DNA from 2 places in the Lysinibacillus sp. FSL R5-0849 genome. Region 2 is predicted to be linked to the other one. Evidence: a T-box and tRNA genes for the amino acid it is inferred to sense, from the RefSeq annotation. Region 2 holds a T-box; the other holds one or more tRNA genes.
The links. The T-box of region 2 lies ahead of tyrS (tyrosine--tRNA ligase). A T-box ahead of a tRNA ligase gene usually reads a tRNA of that ligase, here a tRNA-Tyr.

Region 1 (11,106 bases), 1.4 Mb from region 2:
TGATTTAGCCTATTTATCAAAGGTAGCAAGAAAAATGCTAGATGATGCAGGCTTTAAGGAAACAAAAATTATAGCATCCAATGATTTAGACGAATATACTATTATGCATTTAAAATCTCAAGGGGCGAAAATTGATGCTTGGGGAATCGGCACGAAGCTAATTACAGCCTACGATCAAGCTGCTTTAGGTGGAGTATACAAGTTAGTCTCTATTGAAAATGAAAATGGGGAAATGGTTGATACTATAAAAATCTCTGCGAATCCAGAAAAGGTGACGACTCCTGGGCGCAAACGAGTCTATCGTATTGTTAATAATGAGAATGGTCATGCTGAAGGTGACTATATTGCCCTTGATGAGGAAAATATTCAGCAAACAGAACGATTAAAGATGTTCCACCCTGTTCATACGTATATAACTAAGTTTGTGACGAATTTTACAGCGATCGAGTTACATGAAAGCATTGTAGAAAATGGGAAAGTAGTATTTGAGGAACCTACAATTCAAGAGACACAAGCATATGCAAAGAAAAATTTAAAATTATTATGGTGTGAGTACAAACGAACGATGAACCCGGAAGAGTACCCAGTTGATTTGAGTCAGGCTTGCTGGGATCACAAGAGAGCTATTATTCATGATATTAAAGAAAAAATTTCGAAGAAGATGGATACTAGATAAAAAATGACAGGAGGAAGATACGATGGCGAGAATAGGTATTTATGGTTCATCCTTTGATCCTATCACCAATGTTCATCTTTGGACTGCTAGCACGGTTGCACACCGTTGTAAATTAGATAAGGTCATATTTTTACCCTGTTCAAATAAGCGAAAAGATAAAACTATAAAAACAGAAGATAAGCATCGGTGGAATATGCTACATTTAGCAATTGCTAAGGATGATCGTTTTATAGCAGATTCCTATGAGATGGATCAAGAGGGATGGAATATTTACACGTATGACACGATGAAATACTTTAGGGAAAAACATCCAGAAGATGAAATCCACTTTATTATGGGCGCAGATTTATTAGTAGACATTGGAGCAGGACTATGGAAAAAGGGAGACGCATTAGTTACCGAAAATAAATTCATAGTTATGGCGAGGCATGGGGTTGATATGCTATCAACAATTAGCCGATCCCCGATTTTAAGAAATAATGATGATGGGAGATTTCATCTTATTGATAAGGGCTTAGCCATGGAAATTAGCTCTACCTATATTCGGGAAGAATTTGCGATGGGTGGAGAGCCAAGATATCTTTTGCCCAATGCTTGTTATGACTATATTAAAGAACATCATCTATATAAGAAATAAAAGTGTGGTTGCATGCCACACTTATTTTAATTTTGAAAAGATGGTGACTTTTACTATTTCTAGCCATTCGTAAGCTATAATAGAAATAGCAATGGTGACGGCTTTTTTGCTGTCAAAAATTTTAATGATTAATGTTAGAAAGGAATTCATGAATGTGCAGCTTACATTAACATTTCTTATTTTAGGTGCAACAATTTTCGCATTTGTGACCAATAAAATACGAGCAGATCTTGTAGCAATTGTGTCACTTTTAGCATTTGTTATTACAGATATTCTAACGCCCACAGAGGCATTAGCTGGATTTTCAAACTCTGTAGTTTTAATGATTGCAGGGCTTTTCGTCGTGGGTGCAGGAATATTACGCACAGGTCTTGCGGGAATGGCAGGACAGTTATTACTTAAATGGTCGGGCAATAGTGAGTTGAAACTATTTGTATTACTACTCATCATTGTTGGATCTGTCGGTGCATTTATGAGCAATACAGGTACTGTCGCATTAATGATGCCAATAGTTGTAAGTATAGCGATTAGTATGAAGGTCAGCCCTTCTAAATTTTTATTGCCACTCTCATACGTAGCTAGTCTATCGGGTCTTATGACGTTGATTGCGTCCCCAACCAATTTAATTGTCAGTCAGTTATTGGTAGATAGAGGATATAGCAAACTTGGATTTTTTGAGATAACTCCAATTGGTATAGTGGGTATGATTGCAGGAATTGCTTATCTAGTACTTGTGCGCAATATTCTGTTACCGAAAGATCAACATCGTACGCAAACAAATGAGGGCTATAAGCTTTCACCCAAGAAAATCATAAAGCAATATGATTTAAATAATCGACTATTCAAAATTTCTGTTCCAGAAGAATCACCTATTATTGAAACGTCGTTAGCAGAGTTAAAGCTACCAGCCAAGTACACGCTCTGTATGATGAAAATTCATCGCAAGTCACAAGAAGGTATCAATTTACTACCTATGACGTATCAAGAAATGGCTGGTCCCACAAGTGTGATTCATGCAAAGGACGAGCTGTATGTTCAAGGGGAAGAAGCGGATATTCGTCACTTTGTTGAGGATTATCACCTCGAGATGCAAGGATTAGTAGAAGGGGAAGCTGATGAATTGGTTTCGAAGCACCTCGGTATTGCAGAGGTATTGCTTACGCCAAATTCAAGCTTTATCAATGAAACAGTTAGTTCGTTAGGGTTTAGAGAAAAATACAATCTAAATATAATTGGTATTAATCGTAAGGGTGGTTATAAACTCCAAGACATGGTTTCGCATAAGTTGAAATTTGGAGACGCTATTTTAGTGCAAGGAGCTTGGGATGAAATTCTTTTATTAGCGAGAGAGACCCAAGATGTTGTGGTTGTGGGTCAGCCAAAAGAACACGCGAGTGTAGCAGCGGCAACAGGAAAAGCTGGTATTGCGGGGATTATTATGCTGTTTATGATTATGTTAATGGCATTTGAAATTTTCCCTGCTGTTATTTCTGTTATGATTGGTGCCGTTTTAATGATATTAACTGGTTGCTTACGGAACATGGAAGATGCGTATAGCAATATGAATTTTGAAAGTATAGTGCTAGTGGCCGCTATGCTACCAATGGCGACAGCGTTAGAAAAAACAGGAGGCATGGCTATATTATCTGACGGGATTATTAAAGTTCTTGGTGACTATGGTCCCTATGGTGTCCTCATAGGTGTTTATATTTTGACAGCTGTCTTTGGACAATTTATTAGTAATACGGCGACGGCTGTATTGTTTGCACCAATAGCTATGAGTGCTGCAATAGCAATGGAGGTTAATCCTACAACATTTATGATTGCAGTAGCAGTAGCCGCGAGTATGGCGTTTGCCACACCAATTGCATCCCCAACTAATGCGCTGGTAATGACAGCTGGGGGCTATAAATTTATGGACTTTGTAAGAATAGGGATACCGTTACAAATTGTTATGTTTATTGTCATGATGATAACTATCCCATTCTTTTTCCCATTATAAAATTCAGTTTAAGACTATAGATAAACTCAAACTTTTGAGTTTATCTATAGTCTTTTTTGAAATCAAGTAAAGTCGTTGACTCCATTTAGGAGTGTAGTGCCCCTCATTCCAGTTCACCTTTATATAAAAAACTGCATCTACATACTGAAAGATCGGTTTAATATCGATTTTTTTCCTGCTATCAAAAAAAATCTATTAATTTTTTCTTGTAAGATATGATAAAATTATATTTTAATTAGTGGTATAACATAAACCTTAAGGGTGAAAATATTATTTGTAGTCAAAGGTTTATTTTGATTATTAATATAGGAAGTAATTCTATGTCGAGAAAAAAAGTTAAACTTTTTTTGAAAAAGTGTTGACCTTTTAAAAATAAGGGTGTAGTATTATACAAGTCGCCACGGTGACACGCTAAAACAAAGCAAAACATGAACCTTGAAAACTGAACAAGCAAAACGTAATCAATAAAGTTTTAAGTAACTAGCTTAGCTAGTGAACAAAACAAAATTTTGGACATCAAAATTGATGCCAGCAAAACAATTTGAGCTAATCAAATTTCTTTTATGGAGAGTTTGATCCTGGCTCAGGACGAACGCTGGCGGCGTGCCTAATACATGCAAGTCGAGCGAACAGAGAAGGAGCTTGCTCCTTCGACGTTAGCGGCGGACGGGTGAGTAACACGTGGGCAACCTACCTTATAGTTTGGGATAACTCCGGGAAACCGGGGCTAATACCGAATAATCTGTTTCACCTCATGGTGAAACACTGAAAGACGGTTTCGGCTGTCGCTATAGGATGGGCCCGCGGCGCATTAGCTAGTTGGTGAGGTAACGGCTCACCAAGGCGACGATGCGTAGCCGACCTGAGAGGGTGATCGGCCACACTGGGACTGAGACACGGCCCAGACTCCTACGGGAGGCAGCAGTAGGGAATCTTCCACAATGGGCGAAAGCCTGATGGAGCAACGCCGCGTGAGTGAAGAAGGATTTCGGTTCGTAAAACTCTGTTGTAAGGGAAGAACAAGTACAGTAGTAACTGGCTGTACCTTGACGGTACCTTATTAGAAAGCCACGGCTAACTACGTGCCAGCAGCCGCGGTAATACGTAGGTGGCAAGCGTTGTCCGGAATTATTGGGCGTAAAGCGCGCGCAGGTGGTTTCTTAAGTCTGATGTGAAAGCCCACGGCTCAACCGTGGAGGGTCATTGGAAACTGGGAGACTTGAGTGCAGAAGAGGATAGTGGAATTCCAAGTGTAGCGGTGAAATGCGTAGAGATTTGGAGGAACACCAGTGGCGAAGGCGACTATCTGGTCTGTAACTGACACTGAGGCGCGAAAGCGTGGGGAGCAAACAGGATTAGATACCCTGGTAGTCCACGCCGTAAACGATGAGTGCTAAGTGTTAGGGGGTTTCCGCCCCTTAGTGCTGCAGCTAACGCATTAAGCACTCCGCCTGGGGAGTACGGTCGCAAGACTGAAACTCAAAGGAATTGACGGGGGCCCGCACAAGCGGTGGAGCATGTGGTTTAATTCGAAGCAACGCGAAGAACCTTACCAGGTCTTGACATCCCGTTGACCACTGTAGAGATATAGTTTCCCCTTCGGGGGCAACGGTGACAGGTGGTGCATGGTTGTCGTCAGCTCGTGTCGTGAGATGTTGGGTTAAGTCCCGCAACGAGCGCAACCCTTGATCTTAGTTGCCATCATTTAGTTGGGCACTCTAAGGTGACTGCCGGTGACAAACCGGAGGAAGGTGGGGATGACGTCAAATCATCATGCCCCTTATGACCTGGGCTACACACGTGCTACAATGGACGATACAAACGGTTGCCAACTCGCGAGAGGGAGCTAATCCGATAAAGTCGTTCTCAGTTCGGATTGTAGGCTGCAACTCGCCTACATGAAGCCGGAATCGCTAGTAATCGCGGATCAGCATGCCGCGGTGAATACGTTCCCGGGCCTTGTACACACCGCCCGTCACACCACGAGAGTTTGTAACACCCGAAGTCGGTGAGGTAACCTTTTGGAGCCAGCCGCCGAAGGTGGGATAGATGATTGGGGTGAAGTCGTAACAAGGTAGCCGTATCGGAAGGTGCGGCTGGATCACCTCCTTTCTAAGGATATTTTCGGAATACAAACCTTGGGTTTGTAAGATTACGTTTTGCGTTCAGTTTTGAAGGTTCATTCTTCTGAATGAAATACTTCAAAACTTGTTCTTTGAAAACTGGATAAAACGACATTGAAATAGTAACAAACACATTTATTTTTTTAAGTTTTTTATAGGCTTAATAACATTAAAAGGTTTCAAGACACGAGCAGTTAAATGCGATGTGTATTGGAAGCTGATAGGTTAAGTTATTAAGGGCGCACGGCGAATGCCTTGGCACTAGGAGCCGAAGAAGGACGGCACTAACACCGATATGCTTCGGGGAGCTGTAAGTGAGCTTTGATCCGGAGATTTCCGAATGGGGGAACCCACTACGTTTAATCGCGTAGTATCTTGACGTGAATACATAGCGTCTTGAAGGCAGACCCAGGGAACTGAAACATCTAAGTACCTGGAGGAAGAGAAAGAAAAATCGATTCCCTGAGTAGCGGCGAGCGAAACGGGAAGAGCCCAAACCAAGAGGCTTGCCTCTTGGGGTTGTAGGACACTCAATACGGAGTTACAAAAGAGCGAGTTAGATGAAGCGACTTGGAAAGGTCCGCCAGAGCAGGTAAAAGCCCTGTAGTCGAAAGTTCGTTCCCTCCTGAGTGGATCCTGAGTACGGCGGAACACGTGAAATTCCGTCGGAATCCGGGAGGACCATCTCCCAAGGCTAAATACTACCTAGTGACCGATAGTGAACCAGTACCGTGAGGGAAAGGTGAAAAGCACCCCGGAAGGGGAGTGAAAGAGATCCTGAAACCGTGTGCCTACAAGTAGTTAGAGCCCGTTAATGGGTGATAGCGTGCCTTTTGTAGAATGAACCGGCGAGTTACGATTACGTGCGAGGTTAAGCTTTAGAAGGCGGAGCCGCAGCGAAAGCGAGTCTGAATAGGGCGAAATAGTACGTGGTCGTAGACCCGAAACCAGGTGATCTACCCATGTCCAGGGTGAAGGTAAGGTAACACTTACTGGAGGCCCGAACCCACGCACGTTGAAAAGTGCGGGGATGAGGTGTGGGTAGCGGAGAAATTCCAATCGAACTTGGAGATAGCTGGTTCTCTCCGAAATAGCTTTAGGGCTAGCCTCGTGATGAGAATACTGGAGGTAGAGCACTGTTTGGACTAGGGGGCCATCCCGGTTTACCGAATTCAGACAAACTCCGAATGCCAGATATTTATACACGGGAGTCAGACTGCGAGTGATAAGATCCGTAGTCAAAAGGGAAACAGCCCAGACCACCAGCTAAGGTCCCAAAGTAATCGTTAAGTGGAAAAGGATGTGGCGTTGCACAGACAACCAGGATGTTGGCTTAGAAGCAGCCATCATTTAAAGAGTGCGTAATAGCTCACTGGTCGAGTGACGCTGCGCCGAAAATGTATCGGGGCTAAACGATTCACCGAAGCTGTGGATTGACATCTACGATGTCAGTGGTAGGAGAGCGTTCTAAGTGCGTTGAAGTCAGACCGGAAGGACTGGTGGAGCGCTTAGAAGTGAGAATGCCGGTATGAGTAGCGAAAGACGGGTGAGAATCCCGTCCACCGTATGACTAAGGTTTCCTGAGGAAGGCTCGTCCGCTCAGGGTTAGTCGGGACCTAAGCCGAGGCCGATAGGCGTAGGCGATGGACAACAGGTTGATATTCCTGTACCACCTCCTCACCGTTTGAGAAATGGGGGGACGCAGTAGGATAGGGCAAGCGCGCTGTTGGTTATGCGCGTCCAAGCAGTAAGGCGTGTGTGTAGGCAAATCCGCACACTGTAACGTTGAGCTGTGATGGCGAGTCCGTATGGACGAAGTTCCTGATTTCACACTGCCAAGAAAAGCCTCTATCGAGGTGAGAGGTGCCCGTACCGCAAACCGACACAGGTAGTCGAGGAGAGAATCCTAAGGTGTGCGAGAGAACTCTCGTTAAGGAACTCGGCAAAATGACCCCGTAACTTCGGGAGAAGGGGTGCTCTTGAGCGTGCAAGCGCATGAGAGCCGCAGTGAATAGGCCCAGGCGACTGTTTAGCAAAAACACAGGTCTCTGCAAAACCGTAAGGTGACGTATAGGGGCTGACGCCTGCCCGGTGCTGGAAGGTTAAGAGGAGTGGTTAGCGCAAGCGAAGCTGCGAATTGAAGCCCCAGTAAACGGCGGCCGTAACTATAACGGTCCTAAGGTAGCGAAATTCCTTGTCGGGTAAGTTCCGACCCGCACGAAAGGCGTAACGATCTGGGCACTGTCTCAACGAGAGACTCGGTGAAATTATAGTACCTGTGAAGATGCAGGTTACCCGCGACAGGACGGAAAGACCCCGTGGAGCTTTACTGTAGCCTGATATTGAATTTTGGTACAACTTGTACAGGATAGGTAGGAGCCAGAGATCTCGGAGCGCCAGCTTCGAAGGAGGCGTCGGTGGGATACTACCCTGGTTGTATTGAAATTCTAACCCATGCCCCTTAGCGGGGCAGGAGACAGTGTCAGGCGGACAGTTTGACTGGGGCGGTCGCCTCCTAAAAGGTAACGGAGGCGCCCAAAGGTTCCCTCAGAATGGTTGGAAATCATTCGTAGAGTGTAAAGGCACAAGGGAGCTTGACTGCGAGACCTACAAGTCGAGCAGGGTCGAAAGACGGGCTTAGTGATCCGGTGGTTCCGCATGGAAGGGCCATCGCTCAACGGATAAAAGCTACCCCGGGGATAACAGGCTTATCTCCCCCAAGAGTCCACATCGACGGGGAGGTTTGGCACCTCGATGTCGGCTCATCGCATCCTGGGGCTGTAGTCGGTCCCAAGGGTTGGGCTGTTCGCCCATTAAAGCGGTACGCGAGCTGGGTTCAGAACGTCGTGAGACAGTTCGGTCCCTATCCGTCGTGGGCGTAGGAAATTTGAGAGGAGCTGTCCTTAGTACGAGAGGACCGGGATGGACACACCGCTGGTGTACCAGTTGTCTTGCCAAAGGCATCGCTGGGTAGCTATGTGTGGACGGGATAAGTGCTGAAAGCATCTAAGCATGAAGCCCCCCTCAAGATGAGATTTCCCATTACGCAAGTAAGTAAGATCCCTCAAAGACGATGAGGTAGATAGGTTCGAGGTGGAAGTGTGGTGACACATGGAGCTGACGAATACTAATCGATCGAGGACTTAACCAAAAAAGTTTGAAACCTTCAATGAACCGTTTATCCAGTTTTGAAAGAATAAGCTTTCAATTGAATAAGTGAAGTGATGATGGCAAAGAGGTCACACCCGTTCCCATACCGAACACGGAAGTTAAGCTCTTTAGCGCCGATGGTAGTTGGGGGCTTCCCCCTGTGAGAGTAGGACGTCGCTTCGCTTATTTTTTATGGAGGATTAGCTCAGTTGGGAGAGCACCTGCCTTACAAGCAGGGGGTCGGCGGTTCGAGCCCGTCATCCTCCACCATTTTGGTCCCGTGGTGTAGCGGTTAACATGCCTGCCTGTCACGCAGGAGATCGCCGGTTCGATCCCGGTCGGGACCGTTATTTTTTTATTGCCGGTGTAGCTCAGTTGGTAGAGCAACTGACTTGTAATCAGTAGGTCGTGGGTTCGACTCCTATCGCCGGCACCATTATTCCCTTGGAGGGGTAGCGAAGTGGCTAAACGCGGCGGACTGTAAATCCGCTCCTTAGGGTTCGGCGGTTCGAATCCGTCCCCCTCCACCATTTTAGGGGCATAGTTCAACGGTAGAATAGAGGTCTCCAAAACCTTTGGTGTGGGTTCGATTCCTACTGCCCCTGCCAGGTATTGAGGTACTCGTTCATATATGGCTGTTATTATATAGTGGCGGTTGTGGCGAAGTGGTTAACGCATCGGATTGTGGTTCCGACATTCGTGGGTTCGATTCCCATCAGTCGCCCCATTTTAAAATTGGGGTATAGCCAAGCGGTAAGGCAACGGATTTTGATTCCGTCATGCCTAGGTTCGAATCCTAGTACCCCAGCCATTTTTTATTTTACGAGCCATTAGCTCAGTTGGTAGAGCATCTGACTTTTAATCAGAGGGTCGAAGGTTCGAGTCCTTCATGGCTCATCATTTTTTATTAATTTTGCGCCCGTAGCTCAATTGGATAGAGCGTCTGACTACGGATCAGAAGGTTATGGGTTCGACTCCTGTCGGGCGCGCCAATTTATTCATGTTTTCGGAATGTAGCTCAGCTTGGTAGAGCACTTGGTTTGGGACCAAGGGGTCGTAGGTTCGAATCCTGTCATTCCGATCATCTATAAATGGGGCCTTAGCTCAGCTGGGAGAGCGCCTGCCTTGCACGCAGGAGGTCAGCGGTTCGATCCCGCTAGGCTCCACCATTTTAATATTTTTGGAGGTATACCCAAGTCTGGCTGAAGGGATCGGTCTTGAAAACCGACAGGCGGGTAACACCGCGCGGGGGTTCGAATCCCTCTACCTCCTCCATTTCGGGTCAGTAGCTCAGTTGGTAGAGCATTAGATTGAAGCTCTAAGTGTCGGCGGTTCGATTCCGTCCTGACCCACCATTATTTGCGGGTGTAGTTTAATGGTAAAACCTCAGCCTTCCAAGCTGATGTCGTGAGTTCGATTCTCATCACCCGCTCCAAAATGGGCCTATAGCTCAGCTGGTTAGAGCGCACGCCTGATAAGCGTGAGGTCGATGGTTCGAGTCCATTTAGGCCCATCATTATTCCGAAGTAGCTCAGTTGGTAGTAGCACCTGACTGTTAATCAGGTTGTCGCAGGTTCGAGTCCTGCCTTCGGAGCCACGGCCCGTTGGTCAAGTGGTTAAGACACCGCCCTTTCACGGCGGTAACACGGGTTCGAATCCCGTACGGGTCATCAAGCATGTAGCACAGTTGTGTGCTACATGCTTTTTTTATCTTTGCATAAACAGGTATCAAAGCTATAAATCCTTTGACAAGGTTTTGTAGCTTTTTAATGTTAGGTCTAAACATTTCCTTCTACCAAATGCTCATAATCCCTCTCTTTTTATAGGCTCGTTTAAAGGAGTACTATAATTCAATTACTACTTGGAACGATGCTTTATAGTAAATTTGAACAAACTATTTCATATATGCAATATGTATGTTTTTTCACTAGCTATTTTCATGGTGCTTATTGCCTCGTTCCTCTAATATGAGGATAAGTGGAGGAATCGATATGAATATACAGGAGATACAATGTTTTTTAAATCAATACCAGCTGGAACAAAATGAATCCAAACTTTGGTTAGAAAATAGATTACAACTGATTAAAAGTGCAGGGGAATATAAGCCTACAACAGAGGAGCTAGTTTTTGGCGCACGAGTTGCATGGCGTAATAGCAATAAATGTATTGGACGGTTGTTTTGGCAATCATTGCATGTAGTAGATGCACGAGAAGTTTTAGATGAACAGGGCATTTTTCAAAAGTTACTAGAGCATATTGAGTATGCCACTAATCATGGGAAAATTCGTCCAACTATAACAGTGTTTGCAACTGACAGAGTACGGATTTGGAATCATCAGCTAATTCGTTATGCAGGCTACGAAACAGAAGAAGGCATTATTGGAGATGCACATTCCATCATTTTTACAAAAGTATGTGAATCGATGGGCTGGAAAGGCGAGCGTACGCCGTTTGATGTATTACCACTTGTCATACAGGTAGATGGACATGCTCCCCAACTATTTACGATTCCTACCGA
Region 2 (11,106 bases):
TAGATGGCAAGGAAGTCATTATCGCTGGTGTTGCGAAGGGTTCAGGCATGATTGAACCAAATATGGCAACAATGTTGGGCTTTATTACGACAGATGCCCAAATAGAATCTGATGTACTACAAAGTGCATTATCCGATATTACCAACCTCACGTTTAATGCCATTACAGTCGATGGGGATACATCTACAAACGACACTGTTGTTGTATTGGCGAACGGTTTCGCTGGAAATCAGACGTTAACACCTGAGCATCCAGATTGGTTAAATTTCTATTACACATTGAAAACAGTAGCAGAAGATTTAGCAAAAATGATTGCTAAGGATGGGGAAGGGGCAACCAAGCTTATTGAAGTGGAAGTTGTTGGCGCAATTTCAGATGAAGAGGCACGAAAGATTGCGAAGACCGTCGTAGGTTCACCACTTGTAAAGACTGCTGTTTTTGGCTGTGATGCGAACTGGGGACGGATTATTGCAGCGGTAGGGTATAGTGGTGCCGCTGTAGATCCAGATAAAATTACGATTCAAATTGGTGGCGCTACAATGGTAGAAAACGGCGAACCAATCCCTTTCTCGGAGGATGAATTAATACAAATTTTAAAAATGCATGAAGTGAAAATATATGTGTCCCTTGGTATGGGTGAAGGTAAGGGGCATGCTTGGGGATGTGACTTAACCTATGACTACGTCCAAATCAACGCATCATACCGCTCGTAAACGAATGGTAATCAAGCTCGGAGGTAGTACACTAGAGGGCTTAAATAAAGACTTTTTTATAAATTTTAAAAAGCTTCAAGATAGCGGTGTGGAGCTTATTATTACTCATGGCGGTGGCCCAGCTATTAATCGTGAATTAGCTGCTCGAGGCATAGAATCGCATACATTAAATGGTATACGTGTGACAAATGAGGCAGCTATGAATGTTGTCCAATCAACTTTGATCGGGCAGGTTAACCCTGCTTTAGTTCATGAATTAACAAGTGCTGGCATTGAGGCCATTGGGCTAAACGGTTTTGATGGTCAATTAATGGTGGCGGATTATTTGGATAAAGACGTGTATGGTTTTGTTGGAGCAGTAAAAGCCATTAATACAGCCTTACTTGAAACTTTATTGACAGTGGGAATTATACCCGTTATTGCTTGTGTTGGAGCAAGTGAAGCAGGTCTGGCTTTAAACATTAATGGTGATACAGTCGCAAGTGAAATGGCATTAGCCTTAGGGGCAGATAGCTTATTACTTGTTACAGATGTAAGTGGTATTCGAGTTTACGATGAATATCAAACAATGGCAACGCCCTCTCTCATTCATCAATGGATAGAACAAGGGCATCTTTATGGGGGGATGATTCCAAAAGTACAAGGAGCTATCGATTGTTTATATGCAGGTATACCTTCTGTGCAAATTGTTGGAGAGACATTGATTGGCACTACGATTGTCACTTCCGACAAACTTCATGCTACCTAGTGTTCTAATAAGATCGTATTAAAAGTATAGATGTTGAAAGAAGACCATTTCAAATAATAGCGGAGATGATAATATGAGTGCTTTATTCGGGAACTACGGTAAACGTCGTGCACAAATTGTCAAAGGGCAGGGCACTGTTGTAGAGGATTCTACAGGAAAACAATATTTAGATTTTACTAGTGGCATTGCAGTAGCAAGTCTGGGGCATGCCCATCCTGCCATTGTGCAGGCACTGCAAGAGCAAAGTGAAAAGCTGTGGCATATATCGAATCTTTTTGATATCCCTGGTCAGGAAACGGTGGCTCAAAAATTAATCGCTCATACGCATCTTGCACATGCTTTTTTCTGTAATAGTGGAGCGGAGGCAAATGAAGCAGCCATTAAGTTAGCGCGTAAACATACAGGGAAAAATCATATTATTACTTTCGAAAAATCATTCCATGGTCGCACATTTGGAGCAATGTCTGCAACAGGTCAAGGCAAAATACATAACGGCTTTGGACCACTCGTTGAAAAATTTACGATATTGCCATTCAATGATGCTGCCGCACTAGAAGCTACTATTGATGACTCTGTGGCAGCCATTATGCTGGAGATGATTCAAGGAGAAGGTGGCGTTAATTGTGTATCGTTAGAATTCGCTACCACAATTGCGAAAGCATGTGATGACAAGGGGATATTACTCATTATTGATGAAGTACAAACAGGAATAGGAAGAACAGGAACACGCTATGCCTTTGAGCAAACTGTGTTAAAGCCCCATATTGTGACATTAGCGAAAGGCTTAGGTGGTGGCTTCCCAGTAGGGGCAATGCTAGGAACTGCCGAGCTTTATGCAACCTTTAGTCCAGGTGCACATGGCACTACATTTGGTGGCAACCCTCTTGCGATGAGTGTAGCTCAAGCTGTCTTAAGCCATGTTTTTGAGCCGGCATTTTTACAGCAAGTACAAGATCAGTCAGCGTATATTGTAGCACAATTAAAAGCGCATTTACCTTCTAACTATACCATTCAGGGTCAAGGCTTAATGCTTGGAATTGGCTGTGGTGAAACAGAAGTAGCGGCTTATATCGCAGCGGCAGAGGAAAAGGGTCTCTTGTTAGTGGGGGCAGGTCCAAATGTTATTCGTTTATTGCCACCATTAACGGTAACGAAGGGAGAGATTGATGAAGCCGTAGCTATTTTAAAGACTATATTATATTAATATAAAGACAAAGAATCTGCTGCGTATTTAGCGGACTCTTTGTCTTTCTTTTTTTATTGAAGTTGTTTTACTAAAGTTTTAACTAAATTTGGCAACCAATCACGAAGCTGACTAAATGTAAATCCTGCTTTCTCTGCTTTCGCATTCGTCATATACCAATCAGCTTGTACACCATATGGTGATTGTGATTCTTCATCGCCACCAACAAGCGAAATTTTTGCGCGCTTTCCACTCTCTTCTTCAATCAATGCAAGAAGTTCTTTCAATGAAATGGCACCAGAAGCAGTAGCATTGTACGGTCCTTCTATAGGAGTAACGCCTACAAAATATAAAAATTCAGCAGCCTCCTCATCTGTAATATAGCTCATCTGTGCATCGATATTTGGTAATGAGATTGGCTGATCGTGTAAAATACGTTCAACATGAAAGTGCAAGCGACGTGTGTAATCATGTTCGCCCATAACAATGGGGAAACGTACGGCAACAACTGGGAATGAAGCTTCTTTAAACAACACAGCCTCAGCCTGTCGTTTTCCTTCTCCATAGGAAAATTCTTCTCGATCCCCCATAAGAATTTGATAATGGTAAGGATCGAAATCTTCTTCCTTTTTCATCTTTCCATCTACCTCATAGGTTGAAAGAGTAGACGTAAAGACAAGTTTTTTCGTTTTCCCTTTTAAAAGCTCACAAATGGTATGTGCCTCGTTAGGAGAGTAGCAAATATTATCATAAACAATATCCCACGTTGTATGGGCGAGAGCATTTTCTAATGCGTCATGGTCATCCCGATCAACTATTAATTGTTTAACAGCTGTCCCAAAAGGATTGCCGCTTTGCCCGCGTGTTAAAATCGTTACATCATGTCCATTCTCAATGCAAAGTTCCACTAATTTTTTTCCAAAAAAACGTGTGCCACCTAAAACTAATATGTTCATATTTTCCCTCTCCTTCAAAATAGTAGTCTTCTTAATAATGACAAAAAAACAGACTTACTACAAATCAAAAGTGAAATGTAGTAAGTCTGTTTGATACTGAAACGAAATTGATTATCGGCTTGACGTTTCTGGGGGAGTTGTATTGCTGTTGTCTCCGCCGTTTGAGCCATCTTCCGGTTGGCCTGATTCGTTACCACCAGATCCGTTGCCATTGTTGGAGCCGTTGCCGTTACCACCGTTACCATTGCCGTTGTTAGAGCCGTTGCCATTGCCACCAGATCCATTGCCGTTGTTAGAGCCGTTGCCATTGCCACCAGATCCATTGCCGTTTCCTGAACCATTGCCATTATTACCAGACCCATTGCCATTTGTAGGCGGTGTTGTCGGTGGAATTGTCTCTTGACCATTATCCTCTGGGTCAGGTTCATCATCATTACCACCAGTAGAGGCTACATTAGAATGTGGTGATGCTAAGCCTGTAATATCTACAGCCACTACAACATAGGCTTGTCCACTAGCAACCGTAATGCTTTGTGTAGATTCAAGAACGGACGTTACTAATGTGTTGCCACCATTTGTAACATTATAAATTCGATAACCAACTACATCGTTTGATGACTCTGTCCAAGATAAAGTTGAGCCATTTACGGATGCCGTTACCGCTGCAGGTGCACTTCCATCTGCAGGGAAATCAACTGCTGAAACAGATGAATTTGATAAAGTTGAATTCTTTGGTAGTAAACTTGCTGGATTACCGCCAAGACGGCCTAACATGCGTTTAATGAACGCTTGATTAATACCTGCGCCACCTGATTTAACAAATTCAGCTGGTGTACTTGGTAATGCGTTATAAGTTTTTCCTTTAATCGTTACAACACTTGAAGCAGCTAAACTATCATCTGGTTGTGTAGGTAAAAATACTTTCGCATTAAATAAGTCTGAACGGACTAAACCTGCGTTTGCACAGGCTGCAGAAGGTGCCATCCCAGAAATACCACAGAACGAAGCGGTCACCACATTTTTAGGTGCCTTAAAGCTTGTTGGTGGATCAATAAACTCAGGAGCCACATCGTAAACGGAATTCATTAAAGTACCCCATAGTTTATTGACACGAACGCTTGGCTGTTGGTACGTATTATTAAATGCGTACAATGTACGAGGTTGGTCGTAACCCATCCAAACACCTAGAGATACATTTGGATTATAACCAACTAACCAAACATCTTTATACTCTTGAGAAGTCCCTGTTTTTGCAGCAAAATCTGAAGAGAATTTTAATGTATTACGTGCAAGAGTTCCTGTTCCTTTTGTTAATACGTCACGTAGCATATCCGTCACAATATAGGACGTTTCTGGACTGAATACTTGGACGGGTTCTACTTCGTGTTTGTAAATAATATTTCCTTCTTGATCTTCAATTCGATCAATCATATAAGCATCAACGAATTGACCACCATTTGCAAAAGTAGCAAAGGCATTCGTATTCTCTTCTACAGTAGTCCCCTCACTTAAAGCACCGATACCAGTTGCTAGGTTAGTGAAATCATCGGGGTGTAATTTTGTGAATCCCATTTTTACTAATAGATCAGCAGGACGTTTGTTAATAATATCATTGTATAAACGTAACGCTGATATGTTTTGAGAATCTGCTAAAGCCTCACGTGCGGGAATAAGTCCTCGTTCATCACTAGTAATATAGTTACTTGGGCTCCATGAACCGATTGAGAATTTTACGTCAACGAGTGGGCTACCTGCGCCAATTACGCCGTACTCAATAGCAGGAGCGTAAACAAGTAATGGTTTCATCGTAGAACCATTTGAACGATAAGCTTGTGTTGCGTGGTTAACTTGAGTTGTATTAAAGTCTCGACCACCTACAAAACTTAAAATTCGACCCGTCGTATTTTCCATTAAAATACTACCCACTTGTACGGGCATTTCGATATCAATTTCCTCACCAGTTACAGGGTCTTTCCCTTTACCAGTATACGTATGGCCATAATATTGGAAGTCCTTAGCAGCTTTTTGCATGGCATCATACATATCTTTGTTAATGGTTGAATAAATACGATAACCTTTTGAGCGAACATCACGATCAGCTAAGATTTTATATTTATCTTTTAATTTCTTTTCTGTTTTTAATCGCTCTGGGTCAATACCGTCATCTTCTGCGAGTTTTTCTGCAATAATATCTTTTGCACGACTCTCAAGCTCATATGTAAGCCATGGATAACGATCCTCCGCTCGCATTTCTGGACCACGGAAGTCAGCAGCAATATCATAATTAAGTGTTTCTTTATATTGCGCATCGTCAATATAACCAGCTTCTTTCATACGATAAAGAACTGTTTTCATACGATCAATACCTGGTTTTAAAGCTTCCTCACTTTTCAGTTCACCCGTATTTGTAAACGGTGTGTAAGCAAATGGCGCCTGAGGAATACCAGCTATGTAAGCTGCTTGCGCTAGTGATAAATCTTTAGCTTTCACACCAAAGATCCCTTCCGCGGCTGTTTCTACACCTGCAATATTGCGCCCTGAAGAGTTACGACCGTATGGAATAATATTTAAATAAGCCTCTAATATTTCTTCCTTTGTCATAAAATGCTCTAAACGCATAGCAAGTAAAATTTCTTTTGCTTTACGTTCATAGGAAACTTCATTGGTTAATACTTGGTTTTTTATAAGTTGTTGCGTAAGGGTAGAGCCACCTGTCTGTGTAGCAGAATTCGTAACATCTTGTAATAAGCCTCGTATAACCGCTTTTGGTACAATTCCGTTATGTTCACGGAAATATTCATCTTCTGTTGCTAGTACAGCATTAAGAACATCTGGTGCAACATTTTTAAGTGAAGTTTCACGGCGATCTAAATCTGTCCGTAATTTTCCGATATAAATATCGTTGGCAAAATAAATCTCACTTGTTTCTTCATAGCTAAAAATTTGATCTCGCAATTCTTCCTTTGAGCGTAAGGGTTCTTCTTTTACAAGAGAAGCGAAATAACCAGCTCCTACTGAACCGACAAATACAGTGCCAACCAATGCAAAAACTAAAAATAGTAAAAATAAGTTCCAGGTAACGCTACCTGAAATACGTAATTTCTTCATCCATTTTTGTTCAATTAATGTATCGATCTTTGCATTGATTTTTTCAATCCAATCTTTCAATGTATCGACCTCCTAAAATCTTGTTTATTATAGCACATATTGTTTTAGCTAGAACATAGTTATTGACATTGAAATAGATTCGTATAGAATAATGGTTATAGTTTTCTAGTGATGAAGAGTTTGGAGTAGTTTCTATATTCCCTGTTTAGAGAGCCAGTGGTTGGTGAAAACTGGTCATAATGTAGAGATGAATTACGTGCTTGGAGCTTAGACGTGCGCGCCTGCGATAAAGGCGGTTGAATGAAGTGGAAGGTGGATGACATCTTCAAGCCGGGTGGTACCGCGTTAATTTACAATTTAACGTCCCTGCATGCAATTATTTTGCGTGTAGGGATTTTTTTTATCTCATGAATTTGTCCATGCACGTAGCGAATTTCAATCAATTAGGAGGAATCATCATGACAAACGAATTATTACAAGATTTAGAATGGCGTGGACTGCTATATCAACAAACAGATGCTGATGGTATGGCAAAATTATTAGAAGAACAATCTGTCTCTTTATACTGTGGTGTTGATCCAACAGCAGATTCTATGCATATTGGACATATTGTTCCGCTTTTAACTTTACGTCGCTTCCAAAAAGCGGGACACCGTCCAATTTTACTTGTGGGTGGGGCTACAGGCATGATAGGAGATCCTTCAGGTCGTTCAGAAGAGCGTCAATTACAAACTGTGGAGCAAATCGATAAAAATGTTCAAGGTATCCGCGGTCAACTAGAACGTATTTTTGATTTTGCTGAAGCTGGTAATGGCGCTCAGCTTGTGAACAATCGTGACTGGATCGGCAATATAAATACGATTGAATTTTTACGTGATTATGGGAAATTAATTAATGTTAACTACATGTTGGCAAAAGATACAATTGCTTCTCGACTTGATACGGGGATATCTTTCACAGAGTTTGCTTATACATTAATTCAAGGGATTGATTACAATCATCTATACAACCACTACAATTGTCGTATTCAAGTAGGCGGTTCTGACCAATGGGGTAATATTACAACAGGTTTAGAGGTTATTCGTAAAACTCATGAAGAAGAAACTAAAGCCTTTGGGATTACGATTCCATTAGTGACGAAAGCTGATGGTACGAAATTTGGTAAAACAGCTGGTGGTGCTGTTTGGTTAGATGGGAAGAAAACATCTCCATATGAGTTTTACCAATTCTGGATCAATGCTGCGGATGCAGATGTGATCAAATACTTAAAAATATTCACATTCCTTACTCGTGAAGAGATTGAAGCATTAGCTATTTCTGTAGAGGAAGAGCCACATTTACGTAAGGCTCAAAAAGCACTTGCTGAGGAAATGACACGATTAATTCATGGTCAAGAGGCATTAGAGCAAGCTATCCGTATTACAGCAGCATTATTTTCAGGCGATTTAAAAGCACTTTCTGCTGAAGAAATGAAGGATGCCTTTAAAGACGTTCCTTCTATTGAAATGGCTAAGGAAGATAAAAATATTGTAGACCTTCTAGTGGAAGCTGGCATCTCATCATCGAAACGTCAGGCGCGTGAGGACGTTTCAAATGGTGCAATTAGTGTCAATGGAGAAAAAGTGACGGATTTAGAATATGTATTCGGTGCAAAGGATCGTCTAGAGGATGCATTTAGCATTGTTCGTCGCGGTAAGAAAAAATATCATATGGTGAAGTTTGTGTAATGATTGAAACAACATCCCCCGACCCAAAAGGGGATGTTTTTTTTTATGATAAAAAACTTGGCAATTTTATATGTTCATATTGTTGAGGGTGCAATATTTTAGCTAGCTTTATAGCCCCTTCAATAAGGCGGAGAGAAGGGCGACAATAAAGCCATTCCTCCATCACATGGAGCTGTTTCATTTTCACGGCATGTAGCTCACTAGCATGAGGGCGCTTTAATAAGTTGGATGGCTGTATACGCTCAAAAGCTACGCCTACCCAAGCCATCATGATGTAGTCAGGCTTTCGTTTAACAACATCTGCCCAATCTGTTTGAACACTGGCTAGTTCGACATCCTGAAATAAATTGACTCCACCTGCAATAGCACTAATTTCTGTTAGCCAATTTATTTTTCCTGGTGTAAAAATAGGGTTCGGCCACCATTCCCAATAAAGGGTAGGTTTCTTCATGAGGGAGTTTGCAACTGTACGCATTTTGTCAATCGATTGCAAATATTCTTCCGCAATTATTTTAGCACGTTCTTCTACATGACAAGCTCTCCCGAGTGAAAGGAGATCTTGAGCAATTTCCTCTAACGAGTTAGCATTAAAAACAATATGTGGGATATTTCTTCTTTGCAATTCCTCGATGTTTTTCTCCATTCCAGGCACACTTAATGAAGCAAGAACAAGATCGGGCTGTAAATCCTCTAAATCGTCCATATTAATAGATAAATCTGGGCCGAGCTGTGGCAAATCTTTAACGCTGGATGGCCAATCGGAGAAATCATCTACTCCAACAAGCTGGTCTGTCAGTCCTAAATAGGCTACAAGCTCCGTATTGCTAGGGCATATCGAGATTAAACGCATATTGTTATCTCCTATTCTTTTTTAAGAAAAGTATAGCGAGAGTTTGCATTCTAAACAATGTGTGTACGTTTTTTTTATCTTAGTGCATAGGAAAAAGGTGGAGAAAACGCTTTGTTTATCTCCACCTTTTGTTTTTAAAATTAATTATGAAAGAGCAACAGCTTCAAGCGATGCCTCTTTTTTCACGATAGGGCCCATTGCATTTGTAATAATTTGTTTAATATCCTCTAGTGTTGCCTTACGAGGATTTGTCTCAGCACATACATCTAACATCGCATTTTTTGCTAAAATTTCAATATCCTCGTCTTTTGCACCTAGTTCGCGGAAGCCGCTAGGAATATTCAAATCTTTTGATAGCTTTTCAATCGCTGAAATAGCTTTTTCAGCAGCATCTCGTTTACTTAATCCTTCCACATTTTCACCTAATAATTCAGCAATGCGAGCAAAGCGCTCAGTACGTGCTGTTACGTTGTAGCGGCAAACATGTGGCAATAAAATAGCATTACATACGCCATGAGGTAGGTTATAGTAGCCACCTAACTGATGAGCAATTGCATGGACATAGCCAAGTGAAGCATTATTAAAGGCCATACCTGCTAAAAATTGTGCATATACCATTTGTTCACGTGCTTCTAAATCAGCTCCATTTGCATAGGCACGTGGTAGGAATTCAGGAACTAGTTGAAGTACCTTCTCAGCACAAGCATCCGTAATTGGTGTAGCATTTGTCGAAACAAATGATTCAATAGCATGTGTCAATGCATCTACACCAGTAGCTGCTGTTAGAGCAGGAGGTAATCCAATCATCAGTTCTGGATCGTTAATCGAAACTAACGGAGTCACATGTTTGTCAACAATGGCCATCTTCACTTTACGTGCTGTATCTGTAATAATGGTGAAACGAGTCATTTCACTAGCAGTACCAGCCGTTGTGTTAATAGCAATTAATGGCACAAGTGGATTTTGTGATTTATCAACGCCTTCATAATCGTGAATGCGTCCACCATTCGAAGCAATAAGTCCGATACCTTTTGCTGCATCATGAGCGCTCCCTCCTCCAAGAGAAACGATTGAATCACAGCCTTCAGCATGGTAAGCTGCAATGCCATCTTCAATATTTTGATCTGTTGGATTTGGTTCTGCTTTAGGGAAAATTGCTACATCAATTCCAGCAGCTGTAATGATGTTTGCAATTTGTTCAGAGAGACCTAATTTGTGTAAGCCCTCATCTGTTACGATTAATGTCTTTTTCACTTCTAAATCATTTAAGTGTTTACCAACTTCTTGAATTGCTCCAGGTCCAAATAAGTTTGTTTTCGGCATAACAAATTGCTTTAGAACGTCTGACATACTTCCAACCCCTTTTTAAAAATTATTATTGCTTGAATGATGGTGAACCACCTTTCGGAATTCATCGTATTCTATTTTTTGTTAAAGTTCAACTCGTATTTTTATTAAAATTGTTCATTTTATTCTTGTTATTATTTTACAAAAAAGTTAGCTTATTAAATGATTCTTTGAAAACAAGAATTGTATAAGAATGTTGATTATAATAATGTTTAGAAAATGTTTTACTATAAAAATAAAATATATTTTTTGAGAAAAGGTTCTATTTGAAGTGGTCTAGGAATAGTAAATAACTGATATTTTGTTTTTAATATTAAGGTAGTGGATATATTATTTTGAAACTATGTAATTACTATTTTAAAGTACATAAAATTGTCACAAAATGAGAAGGGTTTATGATCGTTGAGAGGCATTGTGTTTGCGCTAAAAAAGGAGTAGCTTTTATTTTGAAGAAATTTGTGGAAATAAAAGTGC

Region 1: it encodes a tRNA-Tyr, which carries the amino acid that the T-box ahead of tyrS (tyrosine--tRNA ligase) is inferred to sense. The anticodon was not compared.

What each region holds. Positions count from the first base shown of each region.
Region 1 covers NZ_CP152004.1:252,330-263,435, forward strand. Annotated here, with positions in the region: gene MKY80_RS01165 (nicotinate phosphoribosyltransferase) at 1-676, shown strand, start outside; gene nadD (nicotinate-nucleotide adenylyltransferase) at 699-1,313, shown strand; gene MKY80_RS01175 (SLC13 family permease) at 1,462-3,315, shown strand; rRNA gene MKY80_RS01180 (16S ribosomal RNA) at 3,876-5,427, shown strand; rRNA gene MKY80_RS01185 (23S ribosomal RNA) at 5,662-8,589, shown strand; rRNA gene rrf (5S ribosomal RNA) at 8,656-8,771, shown strand; tRNA gene MKY80_RS01195 (tRNA-Val) at 8,783-8,858, shown strand; tRNA gene MKY80_RS01200 (tRNA-Asp) at 8,863-8,935, shown strand; tRNA gene MKY80_RS01205 (tRNA-Thr) at 8,949-9,024, shown strand; tRNA gene MKY80_RS01210 (tRNA-Tyr) at 9,035-9,118, shown strand; tRNA gene MKY80_RS01215 (tRNA-Trp) at 9,123-9,196, shown strand; tRNA gene MKY80_RS01220 (tRNA-His) at 9,240-9,315, shown strand; tRNA gene MKY80_RS01225 (tRNA-Gln) at 9,325-9,399, shown strand; tRNA gene MKY80_RS01230 (tRNA-Lys) at 9,413-9,485, shown strand; tRNA gene MKY80_RS01235 (tRNA-Arg) at 9,504-9,580, shown strand; tRNA gene MKY80_RS01240 (tRNA-Pro) at 9,596-9,669, shown strand; tRNA gene MKY80_RS01245 (tRNA-Ala) at 9,682-9,757, shown strand; tRNA gene MKY80_RS01250 (tRNA-Ser) at 9,771-9,863, shown strand; tRNA gene MKY80_RS01255 (tRNA-Phe) at 9,868-9,943, shown strand; tRNA gene MKY80_RS01260 (tRNA-Gly) at 9,950-10,023, shown strand; tRNA gene MKY80_RS01265 (tRNA-Ile) at 10,028-10,101, shown strand; tRNA gene MKY80_RS01270 (tRNA-Asn) at 10,109-10,185, shown strand; tRNA gene MKY80_RS01275 (tRNA-Glu) at 10,187-10,258, shown strand; gene MKY80_RS01280 (nitric oxide synthase oxygenase) at 10,580-11,106, shown strand, end outside.
Region 2 covers NZ_CP152004.1:3,516,480-3,527,585, reverse strand. Annotated here, with positions in the region: gene argJ (bifunctional glutamate N-acetyltransferase/amino-acid acetyltransferase ArgJ) at 1-713, shown strand, start outside; gene argB (acetylglutamate kinase) at 676-1,461, shown strand; gene MKY80_RS17315 (acetylornithine transaminase) at 1,535-2,665, shown strand; gene MKY80_RS17310 (NAD-dependent epimerase/dehydratase family protein) at 2,719-3,600, opposite strand; gene MKY80_RS17305 (transglycosylase domain-containing protein) at 3,712-6,768, opposite strand; T-box leader at 6,871-7,079, shown strand; gene tyrS (tyrosine--tRNA ligase) at 7,167-8,435, shown strand; gene MKY80_RS17295 (cobalamin-binding protein) at 8,479-9,285, opposite strand; gene MKY80_RS17290 (iron-containing alcohol dehydrogenase) at 9,430-10,635, opposite strand.